DNA from 3 places in the Micrococcus sp. HOU01 genome. Region 3 is predicted to be linked to each of the others. Evidence: predicted binding sites of a transcription regulator. Region 3 holds the regulator's gene; each other region holds the start of a gene.

What was found. Region 3 encodes HrcA, which represses chaperone genes, less so after heat shock. Its sites were predicted from a motif close to TTNGCACTCGNNNNNNNCGAGTGCNAA; they were not measured.
Region 1: the regulator HrcA is predicted to act here: its motif matches at 3,083-3,109, upstream of groL (chaperonin GroEL).
Region 2: the regulator HrcA is predicted to act here: its motif matches at 2,316-2,342, upstream of groES (co-chaperone GroES).

The regions. Positions count from the first base shown of each region.
Region 1 covers NZ_CP141211.1:2,324,205-2,329,321, reverse strand. Annotated here, with positions in the region: gene SOY78_RS10710 (threonine/serine ThrE exporter family protein) at 1-784, shown strand, start outside; gene SOY78_RS10705 (uracil-DNA glycosylase) at 798-1,475, opposite strand; gene SOY78_RS10700 (DUF3263 domain-containing protein) at 1,512-1,856, shown strand; gene SOY78_RS10695 (LytR C-terminal domain-containing protein) at 1,860-2,924, shown strand; gene groL (chaperonin GroEL) at 3,244-4,875, shown strand; gene SOY78_RS10685 (DUF4031 domain-containing protein) at 4,985-5,117, opposite strand, start outside.
Region 2 covers NZ_CP141211.1:901,467-906,583, forward strand. Annotated here, with positions in the region: gene SOY78_RS04265 (ABC transporter ATP-binding protein) at 1-679, shown strand, start outside; gene SOY78_RS04270 (hypothetical protein) at 906-1,883, opposite strand; gene groES (co-chaperone GroES) at 2,519-2,815, shown strand; gene groL (chaperonin GroEL) at 2,924-4,531, shown strand; gene SOY78_RS04285 (BCCT family transporter) at 4,653-5,117, shown strand, end outside.
Region 3 covers NZ_CP141211.1:1,396,147-1,401,263, forward strand. Annotated here, with positions in the region: gene hemW (radical SAM family heme chaperone HemW) at 1-16, shown strand, start outside; gene SOY78_RS06385 (DUF4870 domain-containing protein) at 32-451, opposite strand; gene SOY78_RS06390 (DUF3097 family protein) at 546-1,406, opposite strand; gene hrcA (heat-inducible transcriptional repressor HrcA) at 1,578-2,591, shown strand; gene dnaJ (molecular chaperone DnaJ) at 2,667-3,800, shown strand; gene SOY78_RS06405 (16S rRNA (uracil(1498)-N(3))-methyltransferase) at 3,797-4,558, shown strand; gene SOY78_RS06410 (PhoH family protein) at 4,599-5,117, shown strand, end outside.

The DNA of each region.
Region 1 (5,117 bases), 930 kb from region 3:
GGAGATCTTCTCCACGATGTTCGGGGCGATCACGGCCACGGTGATCGCGCTGATGGCCCACGCCCTCGACCTGCCGGTCAACCCGGCGCTGGTGATCGCCGGCGGCATCATGATGCTCCTGCCCACGGCGAGGTTCGTCACCGCGGTGCAGGACGCCATCCACGGCTTCCCGGTGACCGCCGCGGGCCGCTTCCTCTCCGCGCTGCTCGTGTTCGCCGGCGTGATGGCCGGGATCATGATCGCCGTGGGCATCGGGGATCTCGTGGGATTCGAACAGCTGGACCTGGCCGAGGCGGGGACGCTGAGCTATCCGCCGCTGCTGCTGCTGGGCCTCGTGATGGCCGCGGGCATGGCGGACGCGGTGGTGGAGCAGTCGCGGTGGCCGCAGATCCTGGCCTGCGGTCTCGTGTCCGGGGCCGGCTTCGGCGCGTACCTGGCCGCACAGCAGATCGGGGTCAGCGACCGGCTGGTGCCCGCGGTCGCCGCGGCGGCGGTCGGGTTCCTCGGCCGCCTGGTGGCCCAGCGGCTCGCAGCCCCGGCGCTCGTGATCGTCCTGCCGTCCATGCTGTTCCTGCTTCCCGGACTCACCATGTTCCGGTCCGTCTACGGGTTCACCGTGGAGACCGGGGCCACGCTGCTGGGCGTCGAGGGACTGTTCAACGCCGCGGTCATCGTCGTGGCGATCGCGGCCGGCGTCGCCTTCGGCAACACCCTGGCCAAGCCGATCACCGACCGGATGGGCACGCTGCTGCCCACCGAGCTCGTGATGCACCAGCGCGGCTGACCGGCGGCCCGGCTCAGTCGGGCAGGCGCCAGTCCACCGGGGCCGCGCCGGCCGCCTCGAGGAGCCGGTTCACCCGGCTGAACGGCCGGGAGCCGAAGAACCCGCGGTGGGCGCTCAGGGGCGAGGGATGCGGGGACTCCACGACGCCGGCCCCCGCCGCCGTCAGCAGCGGCGCCATGCGCCGCGCGTCGGCTCCCCACAGCAGCCCCACGAGCGGGGTGCCGCGCGCGCAGAGGGCCCGCACCGCGGCCTCCGTGATCTGCTCCCAGCCGAGGCCGCGGTGGCTGCCGGGTGCGCCGGCCCGCACGCTGAGGGCGCGGTTCAGCAGCAGCACGCCCTGGTCCGTCCACGCGGAGAGGTCCCCGTGGGCGGGCGGGGTGATGCCGAGGTTGTCGTGCAGCTCCCGGTGGATGTTGGCCAGGGAGCGGGGCAGCGGCCGCACGTGGCGGTCCACCGCGAAGCTCAGGCCGATCGGATGGCCCGGCGTCGGGTAGGGGTCCTGGCCCAGCACGAGGACGCGGACGTCCGCGAACGGCTGACGGAACGCCCGCAGGATGTGCTCCGGCGCCGGCAGCACCTGCTCTCCGGCCGCCCGGCGGGCCCGCAGGGCCTCGCCGACCTGCTCGAACGCGGCGGCCTGCGGGGCGAGGGCCGCCTCCCAGCCCGGATCCAGGGGCGCGATGAACTCCATGCCCCGAGGGTAGACCGGGTGGGTACAGTGGCCGCCATGTCCCACCCCACGCCCGTCTCGCCCGATCCGGCCCCGGACGAGGGTGCCCGCGCGCGGGCGCGACGGGACGAGCTGACGGACCTGGAGCGTGCGGTCCTGGACCTGGAGGCCGCCACCTGGCGGTACGGCGGGGCCAAGGACCACGCCGTCCGAGAGCGTCTGGGGCTGTCTCCGACCGCCTATTATCAGGTGTTGAACGGATTGCTGGACCGTGAGGCCGCCCTGGCCTACCGACCCCTGCTGGTCACGCGGCTGCTGCGCAAGCGCGGCACCCGCAGCCGGGCCCGGAGGGGACCCGCGGATCCGGCGCCGTCCACGCCCGCTTCCCGCCAGGAGAACTGACCCATGGCCTACCAGCCCGACCGCTTCGACGAGGTCCCCGAGTACACGGACCAGCGCGGCGCGCACCGCGAGTCCTTCGCCGCCGCCGGCGCGACCGCCGCGGGCGGGGGTCGCCGCCTGAGCCCGCTGCTCTGGGTGGCCGGCCTCGTCCTGCTCGCCGGCCTGTTCGTGGGCGTCGTCCTGCCGTGGCTCACCGGCGACCGCTCCGAGCCCGTCGCCGCCGAGAGCTCGACGACGGCCCCGGCGGTCGAGCCGTCGACGTCGACGTCGGCGTCGTCCGAGTCCTCCTCGGCGTCCTCCGCGTCGGTGTCGACTGCATCCGCGACCGAGTCCGCCACCCCGTCCGAGGACACGGCGGAGGCGTCCCGTTCCGCGGCTGCGGCCGCGGCTGAGTCCTCGCGGGTGGCGCAGGAGGCGGCCGCCGCAGAGGCCGCCGAGTCGTCCCGGGCCGCCGAGTCGTCCCGTGCCGCCGCGGAGGCCGCTGAGTCGTCCCGTGCCGCCGCCGAGGCACAGGCGGCGGAGGCCTCGCGTTCCGAGGCCGCCGCGCAGTCCGCAGAGGCGTCCCGGTCGGCGGCGGCCGTCCAGGCGGCGGAGTCCTCGCGCGCCGCCGCGTCCCGTTCGGCCGCCGCGGCGGAGGCCTCGCGCTCGCAGTCCGCGGCCGCGTCGAGCTCCCGTGCGGCCGCGCAGTCTGCGGCCGCGTCGAGCTCTCGTGCGGCCGCGCAGTCTGCGGCCGCGTCGAGCTCTCGTGCGGCCGCGCAGTCTGCGGCCGCGTCGAGCTCTCGTGCAGCCGCGCAGTCCGCGGCCGTGCGCGGCACCCACGTCACCGTGTACAACGCGACCCGTACCCAGGGCCTCGCCGCCTCCTACGCGCAGCGGCTCACGAGCTCCGGCTACACCTCGGTGGACGCGAAGAACTGGAGCGGCTACGGCATCCAGTCCTCCACCGTCCTGTACAACGGCTCGGCCAACAAGGCCGCCGCCGAGGCGGTCGGCAAGGAGCTCGGCTTCCCGGTCATGCAGACCCCGAACCTGCAGGTGAACGGCGTCGCGGTGGTCGTCACCGGCTGACCCGACCGTCGTGCGGCCGTGCCGGCCGCGCACCCTTTCCGGCCCCCGGCGGGGCGCCTTCCGAGGCGTTCTGCCGGGGGCCGTCCGCCGTCCGCGGAAGGGCGGGCCCCGCACTGCGGACCTTTTGCACTCTCCCGGTGCGAGTGCTCATAATGGGGTTAGCACTCCGAAGGCGCGACTGCCAGCCGTACCCCGGTCGGTCCGGCGCCGTGGAGGAGGACCTGTCCACCGGTGAGGCCCCCCAGGGGCCGTCCGTCGCGGGCATCGGCGCGGGTCAGCCACCAGCAGTAGGAAGCCGACGTCCAGAAAGGACCTGCACATGGCCAAGACCATCGCATTCGACGAAGAGGCCCGCCGCGGCCTGGAGAAGGGCCTGAACACCCTGGCCGACGCCGTGAAGGTGACCCTCGGCCCCCGCGGCCGCAACGTGGTGCTGGAGAAGAAGTGGGGCGCCCCCACCATCACCAACGACGGCGTCTCCATCGCCAAGGAGATCGAGCTCGAGGACCCGTACGAGAAGATCGGCGCGGAGCTCGTCAAGGAGGTCGCCAAGAAGACCGACGACGTCGCCGGCGACGGCACCACCACCGCCACCGTGCTGGCCCAGGCGCTGGTCCGCGAGGGCCTGCGCAACGTGGCCGCGGGCGCCGACCCGCTGTCCCTGAAGCGCGGCATCGAGAAGGCCGTGGAGGCCGTCACCTCCGAGCTGCTCTCCGCCTCCCGCGAGATCGAGACCAAGGACCAGATCGCGGCCACCGCCTCGATCTCCGCCGCGGACAAGCAGATCGGCTCCCTCATCGCCGAGGCCCTGGACAAGGTCGGCAAGGAGGGCGTCATCACCGTCGAGGAGTCCAACACCTTCGGCCTCGAGCTCGAGCTCACCGAGGGCATGCGCTTCGACAAGGGCTACATCTCCGGTTACTTCGTGACCGACGCGGACCGCCAGGAGGCCGTCCTCGAGGATCCCTACATCCTCATCGTCAACTCGAAGATCTCCTCCGTGAAGGACATGGTGGCGATCCTCGAGAAGGTCATGCAGTCGGGCAAGCCGCTGCTGATCATCGCCGAGGACGTCGAGGGCGAGGCCCTGGCCACCCTCGTGGTCAACAAGATCCGCGGCACCTTCAAGTCCGTGGCCGTGAAGGCCCCGGGCTTCGGTGACCGCCGCAAGGCCATGCTCGCCGACATCGCCATCCTCACCGGCGGCCAGGTCATCTCCTCCGAGGTGGGCCTGTCCCTGGAGAACGCGACCCTCGACCTGCTGGGCACCGCCCGCAAGGTGGTCATCACCAAGGACGAGACCACCATCGTGGAGGGTGCCGGCGACGCCGAGCAGATCGCCGGCCGCGTGGCCCAGATCCGCTCCGAGATCGAGAACACCGACTCGGACTACGATCGCGAGAAGCTGCAGGAGCGCCTCGCCAAGCTGGCCGGCGGCGTGGCCGTCATCAAGGCCGGCGCGGCCACCGAGGTGGAGCTCAAGGAGCGCAAGCACCGCATCGAGGACGCCGTGCGCAACGCCAAGGCCGCGGTGGAGGAGGGCATCGTCGCCGGCGGCGGCGTGGCCCTGATCCAGGCCGGCGCCAAGGCGTTCGGCGGCCTGCAGCTCGAGGGCGACGAGGCCACCGGCGCGAACATCGTGAAGGTCGCCATCGAGGCTCCGCTGAAGCAGATCGCCTTCAACGCCGGCCTGGAGCCCGGCGTCGTGGCGGACAAGGTCAAGACCCTCGACGACGGCCACGGCCTGAACGCCGCCACCGGCGAGTACGAGGACCTGCTGGCCGCCGGCATCAACGACCCGGTGAAGGTGACCCGTTCGGCCCTGCAGAACGCCGCGTCCATCGCGGGCCTGTTCCTGACCACCGAGGCCGTCGTCGCGGACAAGCCCGAGAAGGCCGCCGCCGGCGCCGAGGGCATGGACCCGATGGGCGGCATGGGCGGCATGATGTGATCAGCCGCTGAGCCGGCCCGACCCGTTCGGGCGCCAGCCTGCGAGGCCCGTCTCCCCGTCCGGGGAGGCGGGCCTCGCCGCGTCCCGGGCCGGCACCGGGGCGCCCCGCTCAGGCCGAGAGCGCGGCTCGTTCCGCCGCCAGGTTACGGCGGGCGGCGGCCTCCCAGCGTGCTCGGCCGGGCGCGGTCCGATACAGCCGCCCGGCGTCCAGCAGGGCGTCCAGCACCGCGCCGCGACCGCGG
Region 2 (5,117 bases), 490 kb from region 3:
CGGGGGAGTGACCGCGCTCGTGGGGCCCAACGGGGCGGGCAAGTCCACGCTGCTGACGATGATCGGCCGGTTGCAGGACGCCGACGCCGGGACGATCGCCGTGGGCGGGCACGACATCACCACGACGCCGTCCCGGAAGATCGCGCAGACCCTGTCCATCCTGCGGCAGGAGAACCACTTCGTGACGCGGCTGACCGTGCGGCAGCTCGTGGGGTTCGGGCGTTACCCGTACACGCGCGGCCGGCTGACCCTGGAGGACGAGCGGCACGTGTCCGACGCGATCGACTTCCTCAACCTCGGCCCGTTCGAGAACCGCTACCTCGACCAGCTCTCGGGCGGCCAGCGGCAGCGCGCGTACGTGGCGATGGTGCTGGCGCAGAACACCGAGTACGTGCTGCTGGACGAGCCGCTGAACAACCTGGACATGCAGCACTCGGTGCAGATGATGCAGCAGCTGCGCCGGGCCGCCGACGAGCTGGGCCGGACCGTGGTGATCGTGCTGCACGACATCAACTTCGCCGCCCACTACGCCGACCGGATCGTGGCCATGGGCGACGGTCAGGTGGTGGAGACCGGCACCCCGGCCGAGATCCTGCGCCCCGAGGTGCTGGAGCGGATCTTCCGCACCCCGTGCAACGTGGTGGACGGCCCGCACGGGCCCCTGGCCGTGTACTACTGAGCGGGGCGACGGTGAGGCCGGCCCGGGTCGGTCCGGGCGGGGGCCAGCTCGGTCCGGGCGGGGGTCGGGTGCCCGGCCGACGCGAGCGTTCCGTGGGCAGAACCCGCCGGGTCTCGCCTTCCGGGGGCAGGACCCGCGTGTTTCCAGGTTCCGTGGGCAGAAGCACCCTCGCTTCTGCCCACGGAACCCCTGCGCATGGACGGCAGGGCCATACGCGACGACGACGTCAGGCATCCCAGCCGTTCGAGACCTGTGCCCGTCGTCTGAGGACGGCCTCGATCACCCGCGCATATCCCTCGCCGACGTCCCGGCCCGTGACGTGCAGGGTCATCTGCCCACGCTCCGCGTAGTACTGGTCTCGCCGGGCGTCCCGGGCGTGTTGCTCGGCACTCCGGTGCACCTCGCCGTCGTACTGGAGGACGAGCCGGCAGTCCTCGAACCACAGATCGGCCTCGGGGGCGTCCCGCCGCCCGGGGTCGAACACGTGCTGCAGCGTCGGCTCGCCCAGCCCCGCCTCGACGAGCGCCAGCCTCAGCCGGGTCTCCTGCGGCGAGTCGGCACCCACCCGTACGCGCTCGAGCGCCGCCGTCGCCCGCGGTCTTCCGACGAACCGCCCGAGCGGCCGCATCGCCTCGTGCAGCGCGGTGACCGTGGTGATGGGAGGCCGCCGGCCGCGCGGGGACCAGGGGTGACGGACCAGGTGGTCACCCGCCGACACGAGGGATGCCTCGTCCCAGGGGTGGCCGATCGAGCACAGATCGAGCCAGGTCCGTTCCGGCGTCGTCACCCGTAGCCCGAGCACGGAGGTGACGTGGCCGGCGGGCAGGGGTCTGCGGTGCTCCATGACGCCGGGGATCCGCGCCCGTGCGGTGCCGCGGTGCAACGTGATCTCGACGGCGGCGCGTCGCGTGGCCCCGCCCGGGGGAAGCGGGAGGCCGTGGAGGTGCGCCGCCGTCTCGTGGGAGAGAACGGCGTCGGGACGGGACCGCAGGAGGGCGGTCAGCAGGTCGAGGCCGACCCCGTGGTGCGGCGGCGGGAGCCCGGCCGACTCCCAGGTGCGCAGCGGCATGTCACGGCGACGGTGGATGCCGCGGGCGAGGCGGAGGACGTCGGACCGCCGCACCCGGCTGGGCGGCAGACCGCGTTCGAGCACGTCGCGGGTGGTGAAGACGGGGACGAGGGGGAGATCGGGGGCGAAGGACATGGGTCGACCTTGACGCGGTCGGCCCGACGGCGGCCGGGCGGGCCGCGTGTCTGTGCACACCGGCGCGGGGTGGGCCGGCTGTGCAGGACTCGGCGGCGGCCGGTTGTCCCGCCGGGACGACGTCGTCATGGCTCGGTGGGCAGAACTGCGAGGAGTTCCGCCCACGCAACATCCGTGGGCAGAAGAGAGGGTGCTTCTGCCCACGGAGACCGAAAACCTGCGGTTGCTGCCCACGCGATGGGCGGGGGTGCGGTTTCTGCCCACGGAGGGGCGAGGGGGGAGGGTGGGGAGTGGGGGAGGGACAGGTTGCGGGCCGCAGTCGTGACCACTCCGCGTGCTCCCGGGCCCGGAACCCGCCCCCCCCCGCTGCCCCACGGTGCCCCGCCGCACCGCGCCCCACGCTTCCGCCCACGGCGGACGGCGGGGACACGGCTGGCACTCATGTTGAAGGAGTGCCAAAACCCGGAGTAGAATCGGGGCTGGCACTCGGGGGTACCGGGTGCCAATGCCCGAGGTGGACCGTCCGGCACCGCGACGACGGAGGGTCTGACGCCCGTGGCGCACCCGCAGACCACAGCATCAGCGGACCGGCGAGCCCGCCGGAGCCGCACGTCGACGAAGAAGGAGTGTGCAGCATGTCTGTCTCCATCAAGCCCCTCGAGGATCGCATCGTTGTCCGCCCCCTGGAGGCCGAGCAGACCACCGCGTCGGGCCTCGTGATCCCGGACACCGCCAAGGAGAAGCCGCAGGAGGGCCAGGTCGTGGCCGTGGGCCCGGGCCGGGTCGCCGAGAACGGCAACCGCGTGCCGGTCGACGTCGCCGAGGGTGACGTGGTGCTGTACTCCAAGTACGGCGGCACCGAGGTCAAGGTCGGCGGCGAGGAGTACCTGGTGCTCTCCGCCCGCGACGTGCTGGCCGTCGTCGCCAAGTGACCCCGCCGCGACGGGCCCGGTGAGCGGCGCGCACCGCACCGGTGCGCGCGCCCCGGGCCCCTCGCGTCCCCGCACCCCCTGACTCCCTGAACGAAAGGAGTGTCCGTCATGGCCAAGCAGCTGGCTTTCAACGACGACGCACGCCGCGCCCTCCAGGCCGGCATCGACAAGCTCGCCGACACCGTCAAGGTCACCCTCGGCCCCAAGGGCCGCAACGTGGTGCTCGACAAGGCGTGGGGCGCCCCCACCATCACCAACGACGGCGTCACGATCGCCCGTGAGGTGGAGCTGGAGGACCCGTACGAGAACATGGGCGCCCAGCTCGCCAAGGAGGTCGCCACCAAGACCAACGACATCGCGGGCGACGGCACCACCACCGCCACCGTGCTGGCCCAGGCCCTCGTGAACGAGGGTATGCGCCAGGTCGCCGCCGGCGCCGCGCCGGGCGAGGTCAAGAAGGGCATCGAGGTGGCCGTGGCCGCCGTCGAGCGGCGCCTGCAGGAGAACGCCCGCCCGGTCGAGGGCCAGGAGGTGGCCCACGTGGCCGCCATCTCGGCCCAGAACGACGAGGTCGGCGAGCTGCTGGCCCGCGCGTTCGACACGGTCGGCACCGACGGCGTCATCACCATCGAGGAGTCCTCCACAACCTCCACCGAGCTGGACGTCACCGAGGGCATGCAGTTCGACAAGGGCTTCCTGTCCCCGTACATGGTCACCGACGCCGAGCGTCAGGAGGCCGTGCTCGAGGACGCCTACGTCCTGATCAACTCGGGCAAGATCTCCAACGTGCAGGAGCTGCTGCCCCTGCTGGAGAAGGTCCTGCAGGCCAACAAGCCGCTGTTCGTGATCGCCGAGGACGTCGAGGGCGAGGCCCTGTCCACCCTCGTGGTGAACAAGATCCGCGGCACCCTGAACGTCGTGGCCGTCAAGGCCCCGGGCTTCGGTGACCGCCGCAAGGCCATGATGCAGGACATCGCGATCCTCACCGGCGCCCAGGTCGTCTCCCCGGACCTCGGCATGAAGCTCGAGCAGGCCGACCTGGACGTGCTCGGCTCCGCCCGCCGCATCACCGTCACCAAGGACGAGACCACCATCGTCGACGGCGGCGGTGCGGCCGAGGACGTCGAGGCCCGGGTCGCCCAGATCAAGGCCGAGTCCGCCGCGACCGACTCCGACTGGGACCGCGAGAAGCTCCAGGAGCGCCTCGCCAAGCTCTCCGGCGGCATCGGCGTGATCCGCGTGGGCGCCGCCACCGAGGTGGAGCTCAAGGAGCGCAAGCACCGCATCGAGGACGCCGTGTCCTCGACCCGCGCCGCCCTCGAGGAGGGCATCGTGGCCGGCGGCGGCACCGCGCTCATCAACGCGCTGACCGCGCTCGACACCGACGCCGACGTCCAGGCCCTGACCGGCGACGCCGCCGTGGGCGTGGACATCGTCCGCAAGGCCCTGAAGCAGCCGCTGCGCTGGATCGCCCAGAACGCGGGCGAGGACGGCTACGTGGTGGTCTCCAAGGTCGCCGAGCTGGAGCCGAACCACGGCTTCAACGCGAAGACCGGCGTCTACGGCGACCTGATCGCCGACGGCGTGATCGACCCGGTCAAGGTGACCCGCTCCGCGCTGGCCAACGCCGCCTCCATCGCGGCCCTCGTGCTGACCACCGAGACCCTCGTGGCGGACAAGCCCGCCGAGGAGGACGAGGCCGACCACCAGCACTGACCCCTGAGTCGGCCCTGACGCGGCCGGCTGTCGACGACGGCCCCTCACCCGCCCGGGTGAGGGGCCGTCGTCGTCCGGGCGGGAGACGCCGGCCGTCCGGGGTGCCCTCTAGGGTGTGCCCATGGACACACCCACGCCGCCCCATCCCACCGGGTCCCACACGACCCGGACCCCGGCCCGGCCACGGCTGCGCCGCTTCGTCCGCGAGTTCTCCTATCCGCACGGCATCCACCCGGCCCTCGTGCCGGGCGTGTCCGTGGAGGACCGCCGGGTGCGCTACGGCGTGGACCGGGTGATCCTCGCCGTCGTCGGCCTGCTGGTGGTCGGCTTCGTGGTGTGGGGTGTGCTGCAGCCGGACGCCGTGCTGGCCGTCTCGAGCGCGGCCCTCGACTGGGTGATGGTCCACGCCGGCTGGCTGTTCGTCCTGCTGGCCATCGGGATGGTGGTGTTCCTGCTGGTCCTGGCGTTCTCCCGGTACGGCGAGATCCCGCTGGGCCTGGACGGGGAGAAGCCCGAGTACTCCACGGCGAGCTGGTCGGCCATGCTCTTCGCGGCCGGCATCGGCATCGGCATCATCTTCTTCGGC
Region 3 (5,117 bases):
GCTGGCCGGCTTCTGACCGGCCGGCCCCGGGTCAGCGCAGGATGCGCAGGTTGAACGGGTACCGGAACGGACGGCCCTTGGACACGTGCGAGGCGCCCATCACGCCGTAGACCGCCATGGCGGCCCACGTGAGCGCGCCGAGGATCGCGAAGATCGGGCCGACCACCGGCAGCAGGGACAGGAAGAAGAACAGGAGCGTGATGAGCGTGGGCGGCCCGGAGAAGTTCAGGGCCTCGCGCGACTCCTGCGAGGTGAACGGGCCGCGGTCGCGGTAGAGCAGCCACACGACCAGCGGGCCGAGCACGCCGAACGCCAGACTGAGGTGGGCCAGCGCCGCGCGGTCACGGTCCTGCTTCGCCGTGAGCGGGGCGCCGCGGCCGCCGGCCGAGACGAGCCAGGCGGGCGGGCCGTGGCCGGTGCGGCCGGCGTCGGGCTGCGCGCGGGTGTTCACGAGGGGCTCCTCCTGGATCGCGGGACCCGCGCGCCGGGGACCGGGCGCAGGGCATGGGCCAGCATAGCGCGGGCGGGCGGGGGCCGCGCCGAGATCAGTGCTCGGGTGCTGCGGTGAGGAAGTCGATGAGCTCCTCCACGCGGCCCAGCAGGGACGGCTCGAGGTCCGCGTACGTGGTGACGTGGGAGAGCAGCCGCTTCCACCCCAGCCCCGTGGCCTCCTTGCTCCCGTGCGGCCAGCCCAGTCCCCGCAGGATCCCCGTCTTCCAGTCCTGCCCCTTCGGCACGACGGGCCACGCGGGGATGCCGAGGACGGAGGGCTTGATGACCTGCCAGACGTCCACGTAGGGGTGGCCGAGGATGAGCACGTTGCCCGCGGCCCCCGGCACGCGCATGGCCTCGGCCGCGAGGCGCTCCTCCTTGGACCCGGTGACGAGGTGGTCCACGAGGATCCCGAGCCGGCGCCGCGGGCCGGGGGCGAACGTGCGGATCGCCCCGGCGAGGTCGTCCACGCCGTGCAGGGGCTCCACGACGATGCCCTCGAGGCGCAGGTCCTCGCCCCACACCTTCTCCACCAGCTCGGCGTCGTGCACGCCCTCCACCCAGATGCGTGAGGCGCGGGCGGTGCGGGCGCGCGCCCCCTCGACCCGTCGCGAGCCGGAGGCGGTGCGGGCCGGCGCCGCCGGGGCCGCGGCGGTCGGGGGGACCAGGGTCACGGGCTCGCCGTCGATCCAGAAGCCGCCGCCGAGGGGGAAGCCGCGGCGCACGCCGCGGTGGTCCTCCAGGACCACCACGTGCACGCCGCCGGAGCGCTCGATGCCGATCACGGCCCCGGTGAACCCGGAGGCCACGTCCTCGACCACCGTGCCGGGGGCGGCGGGCACATCGGGGACGGTCCGGGCGGGGCGGCGCGTCAGGTCGTCGTGGCCCGCGGGGCCCCAGCTGCTCCAGTCCATGGGAGAGCACGGTAGCAACGGGGCCGGGCGATCACCGTGAGCGAAGCCGTGCGGACCGGTCGGGTGGTCCACCCGGGTCGGACGGTAGCATTGGCACTTGACCCGCCGGAGTGCCAGTCAGGGGCACCTCCGGGGTCGCCCCGGATCCCGACGGACCAGAGGAGGACCGAGATGTCGGAGCAGCCCCGCCGCCTGCAGGTGCTCCAGGCGATCGTGGAGGACTACGTGGCGCTGCGCGAGCCCGTGGGCTCCAAGGCGCTCGTGGAACGGCACGCCCTGGGCGTGTCCTCCGCGACCGTGCGCAACGACATGGCGGCGCTCGAGGAGGAGGGCCTCATCGTGGCCCCGCACACCTCCGCCGGGCGCGTCCCCACGGACAAGGGCTACCGCGTGTTCGTCGACCGCCTCTCCGAGGTGAAGCCGCTGTCCCCGGCCGAGCGCCGGGCCGTGAGCACCCTGCTGGACCCGGAGACGGACACCGAGCACATGATGGAGTCCACGGTGCGCCTCCTGGCCCAGCTGACCCAGCAGGTCGCCGTCGCGCAGTTCCCCCACGAGGACGGCTCCACGATCCGCCACCTCGAACTGGTCTCCCTCACGCCCACGCGCCTGCTCGTGGTCCTCATCCTGTCCACGGGACGGGTGGACCAGCGGCACGCCGTCCTGGACCGGCCGGTCGACGAGGCGGAGCTGTCCGTGCTCCGCGGCCTCCTGCTGGACGCCCTGCTGGGGCTCGGTCCGGTGCAGGCGGCCGCCGTGATGGACGACGTCGTCACCCGGGTCCGCCCGGAGCACCGGCCGGCCGCGGCCCTCGTGGCCGCGGCCGTCCAGGACCTGCTCGAGGCCGGCCGGCAGGACCGCATCGTCCTGGCCGGCACCGCCAACCTGGCCCGCTCCCCGGGGGACTTCGGCGCGTCCATCGGGCCGATCCTGGAGGCGCTCGAGGAGCAGGTGGTGCTGCTGCGCCTGCTCACGGAGATGGAGCAGGACGCCCACGGGGTGTCCGTGCGGATCGGCTCCGAGAACGCCGGATCGCTCGCGGACACCTCGGTGGTCGCGGCCGCCTACGGCCCCGGCGCCGTGGCGAAGCTCGGCGTCATCGGTCCGACCCGGATGGACTATCCGGGCACCATGGCCGCCGTCCGGGCGATCGCCCGCTATCTCTCCCGCATCCTGACCACCTGACGTGCCTCCGCGCGTCCTGGCGGGCCCCGTCCCGCACCGCCCCACGTCCCGCTCGCCCCGAGAGGAATCCCCACCGTGACCGACCACTACGAGACGCTCGGCGTCAGCCGTGACGCCAGCACCGAGGAGATCCGCCGCGCCTACCGCAAGCTCGCGCGCACCCACCACCCGGACGTCAACCCCGACCCGGAGGCGGCCGAGCAGTTCAAGCGCATCTCCCACGCCTATGAGGTGCTCTCGGACGAGGACCGGCGTCGGGCCTACGACACGACGGGCAATGAGAACGGCCAGGCCGGCTTCCCGGGCGGCTTCGGTGGGGCGGGCGGCTTCGGGGGCTTCGCCGACATCTTCGAGACCTTCATGAACGCGGCCGGCCAGGGCGGCCGCGGTGGCCCCGCCAGCCGCGCCCGCCGCGGCCAGGACGCGCTGGTGATCGCGCGGATCGACCTGCGCGACGCGGTCTTCGGCGGCGAGCAGACCATTGAGCTGGACACGGCCGTGCGCTGCGAGCGGTGCGGGGGCTCGTGCTGCGAGCCCGGCACCCAGCCGGAGACCTGCCAGACCTGTCAGGGCCACGGCATGATCCAGCGCCCCGTGCGGTCGCTGCTGGGCACCGTCATGGCCACCGAGGCCTGCCCCGCCTGCCAGGGGTTCGGCACCGTCATCCCGACGCCCTGCCACGAGTGCGACGGGCAGGGCCGCGTCCGCACCCGGACGTCGCTGACCCTGCGCATCCCCGCGGGCGTGGACGACGGCACCCGCATCCACCTCGCCGGCCGCGGCGAGGCCGGCCCGGGCGGCGGCCCGAACGGCGACCTCTACGTGGAGATCGCGGTCCGCCCGGACGAGACCTTCCGCCGCGAGGGCGACCACCTGGCCACCACCGTGACCGTCCCCATGGCGGCCGCGGCCCTAGGCACCACCGTCACGCTGGACACCCTGGACGGCAAGCAGTCCGTCAGCCTGGACCCGGGTGTGCAGTCCGGCCACGTCGAGGTCCTCCACGGCCTGGGCGTCGGCCGCCTGCGCGGGCAGGGCCGTGGTGACCTCAAGGTGGACGTGGTGGTCACCACGCCCACCGACCTGGACGACGAGCAGCGCCAGCTCCTGGAGCGCCTGGCCGAGGTGCGCGGCGAGGAGGTCGTGCACGGCGCACCCCAGGCCAGGGGCATGTTCGCCCGGCTGCGGGAGAACCTGAGGAACCTGTGACCGCCCCCCTGTTCCACCTCGAGCCGGGCGCCCTGGCCGGCGCGAGCGCGGGCGTGGAGGTTGTCTTCGGCGGCCCCGAGGCCCGCCACGCCGCCGCGGCCATGCGCCTGGCCCCCGGGGAGGCCGTGCTCCTGGCCGACGGGTCGGGCACGCTCGGCCACGGCACCGTGCTCGCGGCCGCCCCGGACGGGGTGTCCGTGCGGCTGGTCGCGGTGGCGGAGGAGCCGGCGCCCACCCCGGCGCTCGTGCTCGTCCAGGCCCTCGCCAAGGGCGACCGGGACCTCATGGCGGTCCAGGCCGCCGTCGAGCTCGGCGTGGACGCCGTGGTGCCCTGGGAGGCGGAGCGCTCGATCGTCCGCTGGAAGGGGCCCAAGGCCGCCAAGGCCCGCCAGAAGTGGGCGGACACGGCCCGCGCGGCCGCCAAGCAGGCGCGTCGCGCCCGGGTGCCCGCGGTCCGAGACCACGTCTCCGGGACGGCGGTCGCCGGGCTGGCCCGGGACGACGACGGCGGCCGGCTCGTCCTCGTGCTGCACGAGGACGCGGAGCACGGGGTGTCCGCGGTGCCCGCGGAGCGACTCTCCGCGGCCGCCGAGATCGCCGTCGTCGTGGGCCCCGAGGGCGGGATCGGCCCGGCCGAGCTCGAGGCCTGCGTGGCCGCGGGGGCCGTGCCGGTGCGGCTCGGCCCGCACGTGCTGCGCGCCTCCACGGCCGGCCCCGCCGCCCTCGCCGTGCTCCAGCACCGGCTCGGCCGCTGGTGAGCCCCGGCAGGACGGCGCGCCGACGCCTAGACTGGTCGGGATGTCCCGCCCCCGCGACCCCGAGGTGATCCGCCCCATCGTGACCGTGCCCCCCACGACCCCGACCCCGCCCGCCACCGCGCACGAGGGGGTCGCGTTCGAGTCCGCCGACCTCATGGTCCGCACGCTCGGACCGCAGGACGCCCTGCTGCGGATCCTCGGCGGCGTGTTCCCCACCGTGGACGTCACGGTCCGCGACCAGCGGCTGGACCTGGCCGGGCCGGTGGCCGAGGTGGCCACGGTGCGGCGCGTCGTCGAGGACCTGCGCTCGATCGCCCGCCGCGACCAGGCCGTCACCCCCGAGGTGATGGGCCAGGTCGTCCACCACGTCCGCGACGCCGCCACCGGGCGCGGCGCGGGTCAGCTGCACCTGGACTCGATCCTCTCGGGCCGGGGCCGCCGCATCCGCGCGAAGACCCTGCACCAGCAGGACTACGTGGAGGCGATCGACCGCTCCACCGTCGTCTTCGGCATCGGCCCGGCCGGCACCGGCAAGACCTACCTGGCGATGGCCAAGGCG